Regions from separate parts of the Streptomyces sp. bgisy100 genome, predicted to be linked through region 1. Evidence: riboswitches for the same ligand, from Rfam matches in the RefSeq annotation. Region 1 holds a riboswitch; each other region holds the start of a gene.
What was found. Region 1 has a riboswitch for cobalamin ahead of metE (5-methyltetrahydropteroyltriglutamate--homocysteine S-methyltransferase). Riboswitches for the same ligand answer to the same signal wherever they lie in the genome.
Positions count from the first base shown of each region.

Region 2: it holds a riboswitch for cobalamin, as region 1 does, so the genes downstream of both, AC3EQ1_RS16275 (ribonucleoside-diphosphate reductase subunit alpha) here and metE (5-methyltetrahydropteroyltriglutamate--homocysteine S-methyltransferase) in region 1, are expected to answer to the same signal.
Region 3: it holds a riboswitch for cobalamin, as region 1 does, so the genes downstream of both, AC3EQ1_RS10310 (energy-coupling factor ABC transporter permease) here and metE (5-methyltetrahydropteroyltriglutamate--homocysteine S-methyltransferase) in region 1, are expected to answer to the same signal.
Region 4: it holds a riboswitch for cobalamin, as region 1 does, so the genes downstream of both, AC3EQ1_RS28380 (SCO2321 family membrane protein) here and metE (5-methyltetrahydropteroyltriglutamate--homocysteine S-methyltransferase) in region 1, are expected to answer to the same signal.

Region 1 is NZ_JBYITE010000079.1:2,914-5,102, forward strand. It holds gene metE (5-methyltetrahydropteroyltriglutamate--homocysteine S-methyltransferase) at 1-845, opposite strand, end outside; cobalamin riboswitch at 1,016-1,204, opposite strand; gene AC3EQ1_RS30085 (ATP-binding protein) at 1,303-1,722, opposite strand; gene AC3EQ1_RS30090 (helix-turn-helix domain-containing protein) at 1,882-2,189, shown strand, end outside.
Region 2 is NZ_JBYITE010000021.1:17,987-20,175, forward strand. It holds gene mctP (monocarboxylate uptake permease MctP) at 1-271, shown strand, start outside; gene AC3EQ1_RS16270 (thioesterase family protein) at 433-810, opposite strand; cobalamin riboswitch at 1,015-1,138, shown strand; gene AC3EQ1_RS16275 (ribonucleoside-diphosphate reductase subunit alpha) at 1,289-2,189, shown strand, end outside.
Region 3 is NZ_JBYITE010000011.1:60,615-62,803, forward strand. It holds gene cbiQ (cobalt ECF transporter T component CbiQ) at 1-105, opposite strand, end outside; gene AC3EQ1_RS10305 (energy-coupling factor ABC transporter substrate-binding protein) at 110-550, opposite strand; gene AC3EQ1_RS10310 (energy-coupling factor ABC transporter permease) at 547-1,239, opposite strand; cobalamin riboswitch at 1,269-1,463, opposite strand; gene AC3EQ1_RS10315 ((2Fe-2S)-binding protein) at 1,660-2,189, opposite strand, start outside.
Region 4 is NZ_JBYITE010000062.1:10,170-12,358, reverse strand. It holds gene AC3EQ1_RS28380 (SCO2321 family membrane protein) at 1-1,316, opposite strand, end outside; adenosylcobalamin-variant (AdoCbl-variant) riboswitch at 1,491-1,585, opposite strand; gene AC3EQ1_RS28375 (Strvi_7410 family MBL fold metallo-hydrolase) at 1,879-2,189, opposite strand, start outside.

The DNA of each region.
Region 1 (2,189 bases):
TTGCCGGCGGCGGTACCGGTGAAGTCCAGGGCCAGTCCCTCGACCGGTGCCTTGGCGAGCACCGGCAGCGCCTTGCCCAGCCGGTCGAAGTACGAGGCCACCAGCAGCTTTGGACGGTCCGCGGCGCCCCCGAGCTCCCGGTAGGCGCGGGCGGCGGCGTTCAGCACGGCCGGGGTGCGGTCCTGGACCAGGGCGGGCTCGTCCAGCTGGACCCACTCGGCCCCGGCGGCCCGCAGCGCGGCGAGCACCTCGGCGTAGACCGGGAGCAGCCGGTCCAGCAGGGTGAGCGGATCGAAGTCGTCCGGCACCTCCGGTCCGGGCTTGGCCAGCAGCAGATAGGTGACCGGTCCGACGAGCACCGGACGGGCGGCGAGACCGAGTGCCAGGGCCTCCCGCAGCTCGGCCGTCTGCTTGCCGGGGTCGGCGGCGAACACCGTGTCCGGGCCCAGTTCCGGCACCAGGTAGTGGTAGTTGGTGTCGAACCACTTGGTCATCTCCAGGGGCGTGACGTCCCGGGTACCGCGCGCCATCGCGAAGTAGCCGTCCAGCGCGTCGGCCTCGACCGCCGCGCGGTGCCGGGCGGGAATCGCGCCGACCATGACGCTGGTGTCCAGGACGTGGTCGTAGTAGGAGAAGCCCCCGGTGGGGACCTCGTCCAGGCCCGCGTCGGCGAGCTGCCGCCACTGGGAACGGCGCAGCCCGGCCGCGGTGTCGTGCAGGGCGCCGGCGGTGACCGTGCCCTTCCAGTAGCCCTCGACGGCCTTCTTCAGCTCCCGGCCCGGGCCCTGCCGCGGGTAGCCGTGCACGGTGGCCCGTGCGGTGGCGGCTGCGGATGTGCTGGTCACAGAACTCTCCTTCGCGAGTGTGCTCCTGAGAACCCCGGCACGGGCCGAGGGCGCGAAGGGACGACCGGACGGCGGGCCGTACGCGGTGCTGCCGCGGTACCCGCCTGCTTCCGTACGCCGACCCGCCCTCGAGGTCACCGGGATCTCCGCGCGCCGGGTGGGCGAGCGGGCAACGGGCAGGTCTTCGGACTCGCGGGCACGTCTGCCAGGGCAGACCCCTACTGGCCGTCGCTTCCCAGGCCCGTCGGACCCAGTGCGTATGACGGCGGTCGTTCCCACTCACCGCTGCGGGGCAGTCCCGGAATTCCACCGGGTTCCCTCTTGCGACGCCCTGCCTGGCGGACAGGGCGAACCAGCTGCACCGGCCACCCTAGTCCGGTCCCGCGCTGTGGTCAGTACCGTTCACATGCCGGACCGGCGTGCGCGGTTCCCGGCCGACGCCGTCAACGGTCCGGAGTCAGTCGTTCTTCTGAGCGCACTCGGCCCACACCCGCTTGCCCCACGGCAGCGGGTCGGTCCCCCAGGCCTCCGCCAGCTCCCCGACGAGTGCGAGGCCGCGCCCGCTCTCGTCCGTGGCACCGGGGTTTCCGCGCACTGGACAGGCTTGGGAGAAGTCCACGACGCCGATCCGCACGCGCCGCGCCTCGGGGCGGTCGATGACGACCCGGATCGATTCTCTGCGTGCGTGCCGGACGGCGTTGGACACCAGCTCGGAGACGATCAGGGTGCCGTCGTCGGCCAAGTCGTCCAGACCCCAGGCGGCGAGTGCGACACGCACCAGGCGCCGGGCGGCCGCGGCGCTCCGGGGCTCGCGCGGCAGGGTCTCGCTGTATCCGGGGCAGCCGGTCGGGCGGGCCTGCGTTGTCGGTTGCGGCATGTCGGTCTGCTCTCTCGGATCGGCCGAGCCCCGGGGCCGGTCGCACGGTCGCCGGGGCGCTGTGCGTTCAGGGAACCGCGTTCCCGATCGAGGGGAGGGGCCGCGCGGGAGGCCAGGGGAGGGGCCAGGACGAGTAGCTTGGTCGCAGGGAGGCACCGCATGAACGACCAAGCGGGACGCGCCCGGTTCGGCGCCCATCTGGCGGGCCTGCGCAAGCGGGCGGGTCTCTCGCAGCGCTCGCTGGCGCTCCGGTTGTGCGTCACTGCCGGGATCACCACCTTGACGCGTCACGAGGTCTCCCGGTGGGAGTGCGGCGGGCGCATCCCGGACGCTTGGTTACCGCCGCTCGCGCATGTGCTCGGGGTGCCACTGGACGGACTGGAGCGGGAAGCCGCGCGGGCCCGGGGCGAAGCCGAGCCGCAGGTCTGCGCCGACCGTGAGCCGGACACCTACGTGCAGGACGCCGT
Region 2 (2,189 bases), on a different contig from region 1:
CGGGGTGCCGAGTCCGACCAATCCGGCCCAGAAGCACTTCGGCGGCAGCGCGGACGCCATCCCGGGGATCGGTGAGATCGGTTACATCGGCCTCACCGCGTTCGTCCTCAACGCCCTCGTCACGGTGGTGCTCACCTTCGTGCTGCGGGCGGTGAAGGCGCCCGACGGCATCGACGAGACCACCGCGGCCGACTACACCGCGGACGCGGGCGAACCGGGCGTGGAGACCGAACTGCCGCCGGCCACCGCGGGGGCGCCGGGCGGGCACTGACCCCGGCCGGTATCCGGCTCGACGCGAGCCTGCGGGCCGTCGCCTCCGACACGGGGGCGGCGGCCCGTCGGCGTGTCCGGGGCGCCGCGCGCGGGGGCGGGCGGTACGGGCAAAGCCGGCGGCGGGGCCGGGCGAAGCTGCGCGGACGGGTCCGCCGGACCTCAGAGACGCGCCAGGAACCGGTCCCGGTCGACGATCACCCGGGTGATCTCACCGGTGGCCAGCAGCCGGCCGGCGCCGTCCTGGGCGGCCACGGTGAACCGCACCAACCGGCCGTCGAGGTAGGTGACTTCCGCGGTGGCGGTGACGGTCGCCCCCACCGGTGAGGCCTTGAGGTGGTCGACCTGGACCCGGGTGCCGACCGAGGTGCGGCCGGGCTCCAGCGCGCCCGCGAGCGCGTCGACGGTGGCGGCCTCCAGCAGGGCCAGCAGGCCGGGGGTCCCCAGGACCGGGAGGTCGCCGCTGCCGAACTCCGCGGCGGTGTCGGCCTCGCTGACGGTGTGTTCCGCGGAACCCCGCGCACCGGTCCTCAACGTCATGCCGGACAGGCTAACCGACGCGCCGGGTGACCCCGGCGGGTGATCCGCGAGCGATCCCGAATGGGAATCCGGGCGGCCCGCGGGACGCGCTTCCCCGTCCCCCCGGGCCTCGGCGCCGTTACCACATCTGTTCCCCTGCAAAGCGCACCACCCGAACCCCTGACACAAGATGTGGTGTTGCGTGCGGACCGCGACACAAGATGTATGCTCTTGCTCGCTGTCGTCGCAGGGGAATCCGGTGCGAATCCGGAACTGTCCCGCAACGGTATGAATGCGCTGGAAATGCGCACTTCCAAGTCCGAGGACCTGCCGGCGGCCTGCCCGGATCGACCGAACCGGGCGACGAAATCGTCCGGGCCTCGCGGGTTGGGCCGGTGGACGCTGCGCGGTGCGCTGCCCTGTTCCGGGGTGAGGTGTGCCCGTTCGGCGCCCGTCGTGTCCGTCCGTGCGGCCCCAGCCGAGCGAGGGAGAGCACCACGTGACCATCGCGCCCGCCGATCCGGCTTCAGCCGCCGCACCGGTGACCGAGGCAGACGGCCCCGGCACCGCGCTGCTGCGTACCCTGACCGACCTCACCGCCGATCTGCCCGCGACCGACCCGGGCCGGGTCGCCGCCGCCGCGCTCCGCGGCCGCCACGCGGGCTCCGACGAGGCCGAGTTGCGGGAGCTGGCGACCGAGGCGGCCGCCGGCCTGATCGCCGAGGACCCGGAGTACTCCCGGCTCGCCGCGCGCCTGCTCACCCGGGCGGTCGCCGACGAGGCCGCGAGCCAGGGCGCGGTCTCCTTTTCCGCCTCGGTCGCCACCGGTCACCGCGAGGGTCTGATCGCCGACCGGACCGCGGAGTTCGTCCGCGCCCACGCCTCCCGGCTCGACACGCTCGTCGAGGTCGCGCTGGCCGACGGCGCCGACGACCGCTTCGGCTACTTCGGACTGCGCACGCTGCACAGCCGGTACCTGCTGCGGCACCCGATGACCCGCCAGGTCATCGAGACCCCGCAGCACTTCATGCTCCGGGTGGCCTGCGGGCTGGCCGAGGACGGTTCGGACCGCGCCGTCGACGAGGTCGCCGCGCTCTACCGGCTGATGAGCCGGCTGGACTACCTGCCCAGCTCCCCCACGCTCTTCAACTCCGGCACCCGGCACCCGCAGATGTCGTCCTGCTACCTGCTCGACTCCCCGCTGGACGAGCTCGACTCCATCTACGACCGCTACCACCAGGTCGCCCGGCTCTCGAAGCACGCGGGCGGCATCGGCCTGCCGTACAGCCGGGTCCGCTCCCGCGGCTCCCTGATCCGGGGCACCAACGGGCACTCCAACGGCATCGTGCCGTTCCTGCGGACCCTCGACTCCTCGGTCGCCGCGGTCAACCAGGGCGGCC
Region 3 (2,189 bases), on a different contig from region 1:
CAGGCAGACCGCCGACACCGTCAGCCCGAGCGCGAGGACGGCTTTGTCCAGAGGGTGGCGGCGGCGCCAGCGACTGCTGTGCGCCGCCGCGTCGATGGGCAGCACGCGGCTAGGCCGCGGTCTCGCGGTCCGGCGCCGCCGCCCCGCCCGGGGCACCGGAGCCGTCCTCGGATCCGGAGCCGTCCTCGGACCTGAGGTTGTCCTCGGACCTGAAGTTGTCCTGGGCCCCGGAGCCATCCTGGGACGCGACCCGCTCCGCGCCCTGACGGCGGCCGCGGCGCAGCCCGAAGTAGTACGCCAGAACGCCCGCGCCGAGGGCGGCCTGGAGGGCGAACAGCGCGGACTCCACCTCGCCGGACGGCGGTTCGTAGAGCGGGCTGAACCAGGGCTCGTAGTCCGGCCGGATCTCGGTGATCGCGGACTCGGCCTGGGCGTCGGCGCCCGTGAAGGGCTCCTTCTTGTGGTCCCCGAGGCCGAGCGCGAGCGGCAGCACCGCCAGGGCGACGACCAGCGCCAGCAACAGCAGGTTGATCTTGGTGTGACGCTTCATCGGGCAACGGCCTCCTGGTTCTCCGCGCGGCGGGACAGCACGCCCAGCCGGATCAGATCCCCCTTGCTGGACTGGGTCAGCAGGCGCATCACCAGCACGGTGAGGATGCCCTCGCTGACGGCCAGCGGGATCTGGGTGACGGCGAAGATGCCGCCGAACTTGGCGAGGGAGCCGAGCACTCCGGTGCCCGGGTCGGGGAAGGCCAGCGCGAGCTGCAGGCTGGTGACGCAGTAGGTGCTCAGGTCCGCGACGAACGCCCCGGCGAACACGGCGGCCATGAGCGGTGCGCCCAGCCGCCGGGCCAGCCGGTACACCCCGTATCCGGCCCAGGGGCCGACGATCGCCATGGAGAACGCGTTGGCCCCGAGCGTGGTGAGCCCGCCGTGGGCGAGCAGCAGCGCCTGGAAGAGCAGGGTGATCGTGCCGAGCACCGTCATGATGGGCGGCCGGAACAGGATGGCCCCGAGGCCGGTGCCCGTCGGATGCGAGCAACTGCCGGTCACCGACGGGATCTTGAGGGCGGAGAGGACGAAGGTGAAGGCTCCGGAGGCGCCGAGCAGCAGCGTGCTCTCGGGGTTCTCCTTGACCTCGCGGGACAGGGACCGGACGCCGTGGACGACGAACGGGGCAGCGGCGGCGCCCCAGGCGACCGCGTGCAACGGGGGCAGATACCCCTCGGCTATATGCATGGGAAAGCGAACCTCTCCAGCACCTCGTGGATGGACGACGCGCCCCGGCCGGTCTCCTGGCTGACGGGTCATGCCGTCCGGACTCCGCCTTCCCGGGCACCGAGCCGGCGGCTCGGCGTCCCAGTGGCTCCCCGAGGGGTGGAACCGGACTTCCCGATCACAGTGGCGAGGGCCGCACCGGTTTCATCACCGGTTTCCCGTACACCAAGGCCCTGAGAGGTTAGTGGGCAGCACGCTCCGGTCACAACCAGGGATCGGTATCGGCCACCGCCGAGGCAGGAGCAACGGTGCGCTTCAGGGGCGCGGGCGGCCAACCGTGCGCCCCTCGGGTGAGCATGGTCACCGCCCCGCGGGCGAGTGCGTGGTGGCCGTCTCTTCGGGCGAGCGTGGCCGTCGCTTCAGACGATCGTGGCCATCGCCTCAGGCCAGCGCGCAGTCGCCGCAGAGGCCGCCGCCCGGGACCCGGTAGTAGAGACAGCAGCTGCGCCGGGTGAAGGTACCGCCCGCAAGGGTGCCGGTGCCGTGCAGCGGTGGTTCCCGGAACAGCTCCCGGACCAGCGCCGACGCCGTGTCCGCGGCCTCGGTGCGGCCCTGTGCGCGGCAGCCGTCGCGCAGGACGCGGTACGAGCCGAACAGCGCCGACCCGGCATTGCCCCAGAGCAGTTGCCCCGAAACCGGACTTACCGACCGTACGGCGCGGTGCAGGGGGACGAGCTGGCCGTCGACCACCGCCGCGCGCAGCCGGTCCGCCGAGGTGCCGGGATCGGCCGCGGGCATGGGGCCGGGCAGCCAGAGTTCGTCCGGCGCGCTCCGGTCCGGGTGCCACCACAGCCGTTCCGGGGAGAGGTCGGGGAGGGTGCCGGCGAGCACGGCGGAGCCGAGCGCGAGAGACCACAGCCGGGCGGCGAGCCCCTGGAAGACGAGGGACGCGCCCACCCGGAGTTCGTCCG
Region 4 (2,189 bases), on a different contig from region 1:
TTCTTGCGGCCGCTCAGCAGGAAGCCGATCCCGATGCCCGCGACCAGGAACGCGCCGACCGTCCAGGCCGTCGACATGCCGTCCGAACCGCCCTCCTTGGCGTCCTGCGCGTCGCCGCCGTCTTCCGGGGCCTGCGCCGCCGGCTTCGGACCGGTGGCGTTCAGCTGCCGGACCAGGTCCCGCCCGCCGAAGTCCCGCGGGTCGGCGCCGGTCGCGTGGGCGGCGATGATCAGCGAGCCCAGGCCCGCCGGGTTGTCCTTCGACCAGGTCCGGGAGTGCCGCTCCAGCCAGGTGAGGGGGGAGCGGGCGGCGTCCAGGTAGCCGCCGGCCGCCAGGGCGATGACCGCGTCCGCCGTGTTGGCGTAGTCCGGGGCGGGCTTGTCGGCGCCCGGGGCGACGGCCGTCAGATGCCCGTCGGTCTTCTTCATGGCCGTGGCGAGGTACGCGGCGGAGGCGGCGGCCTTCGCCTCCGTGGCCGGCTCGTCCTTCGCGTCAGCGGATCCGCAGTCGAGCGGCTCGGCGTGCTGGGCGGCGCTCTTGATGGGCGGACCCAGCTGCAGTCCCCTGCCGACCAGGGCGAGCGCCCCGGCCGCGGTCGCGTCCGCGTTGGGCGCGAGCTTGCCCTTCTTGTCCGGCTGGTAGGCGAAGGCTCCGCGCTCATCCTTGTCGGCGTCGCAGCCGAGCAGGAATCCGTCCAGCGCCTCGTACGCCGACGTCTTCCCCTTCCGGGGCTTCACATCCGACGCATTCTCCCCCGCCGCGATGAGCGCGCCGATCACCAGCGAGGTGGAGTTGGCGTCGCTCGGGTCACCGGGGAAGTAGCTCCAGCCGCCGTCCTTGTTCTGCAGGGACTTCAGCCAGTTCACGGACTTCTTCACGGCGTCGCCGTGGCCGCCGAGCGCGGCCAGCGCCTGCACCGCGAGTGCGGTCGCGTTGCTGTCCACCGGAGTCTTCTTGTCGCACTCCTGGTCCGCGTCCGCGCGGAACTCCGCGAAGCCGCCCGAAGCGCACTGCTGGCCGGCCAGCCAGTCCACGGCCTCGGGGGCCGGCGTGACCTTCACCGTGTCCTGGGCGATCAGGGCCACCGACTGCCGCCAGACGGCGTCGAACTTCGGGTCCTTGGTGCCGTACAGCCCGGCCGGGAGCTTCGCCGGAGCCGCGGGCTTCGGTGAGTCGGCGGCGGACGCGGCCGGAGCGGCGGTCACGCACAGGGCGGCGGAGGCGGCCGTCAGCGCGACGGCGCGACGCAGTCTGCTGTGCCGGGACGGACCGCCCGGCCGGGGGCGCGGGGATATCTCCCCGGGGTGATGCAGCATCGGGCGGTGCCTTTCGGTGAGCGGACGCGGCCGGATCCGCTGCGCACCGCGCGGCCGTGCGGACGGGAGCGTGCGCACGCGGCGGGGCACCGGGCTCCGGCTCCGTATTCCTCGACGGTGCCGGTCCCCGGGCGCGGCCGTGGGACGGCCCGTCCGGAGACAGGAGCCGGTCACATCCGCCAGGGCACTCCGACTCGACGCCGTCGCGGCGCCTCACGGTTGCGGGTCAGTGCCGGAATTGCACCGGCTTTCCCCTGAGGGATGCGGTATCGACTGGCACACTCTACCGGCCCGTAGCAAGGGGCCCATGGGCGCCCGATGTCCCGAGCCGCCCGGGGGTGCATCGGAACCCGCCCAAGCACCCCGCCGGCCCCGCACCCGCCCCAGCACCCCGCCGGCCCCGCACCCCGCCGGCCCCGCCCCCGCGCCGCCCGGCACACGGCGCGCCCCGCCCCGCCTCGTACCGACCCGCCGCGCACGCGCCCCCGCACCGCCCCACGGGGTCGCACCGCCCGACCGTCCGCCCGGCTCCCTCTCACCGCCCGCCGCCCGGGAACTCCCCTCACACCGCCCGGTACGTCACCGGCTCGCTGCCCGGCACCGGCTCCGCCCGTCCCAGCGTCACCAGGCGCCGCAGATGCGCCTCCGCCTCCGAGACGGCGATGTTCCGTGACCCGGGGGAGATCTGCTCCCAGGGCCGGTTCCACTCCATGGCCTCGGCCAGCTGCCACGGGGTGAGCGCGCGGGCCCGCAGGAGGTCCCGCAGCCCGGCCAGCCGCGCCTCGTGGTGCGCCAGGAGCTGCCGCACCCGGGCCGCCGCGTCCGGGAAGGCGTACTGGTGGGCGGGCAGCACCTCGGCCGGGGCGAGGCGGC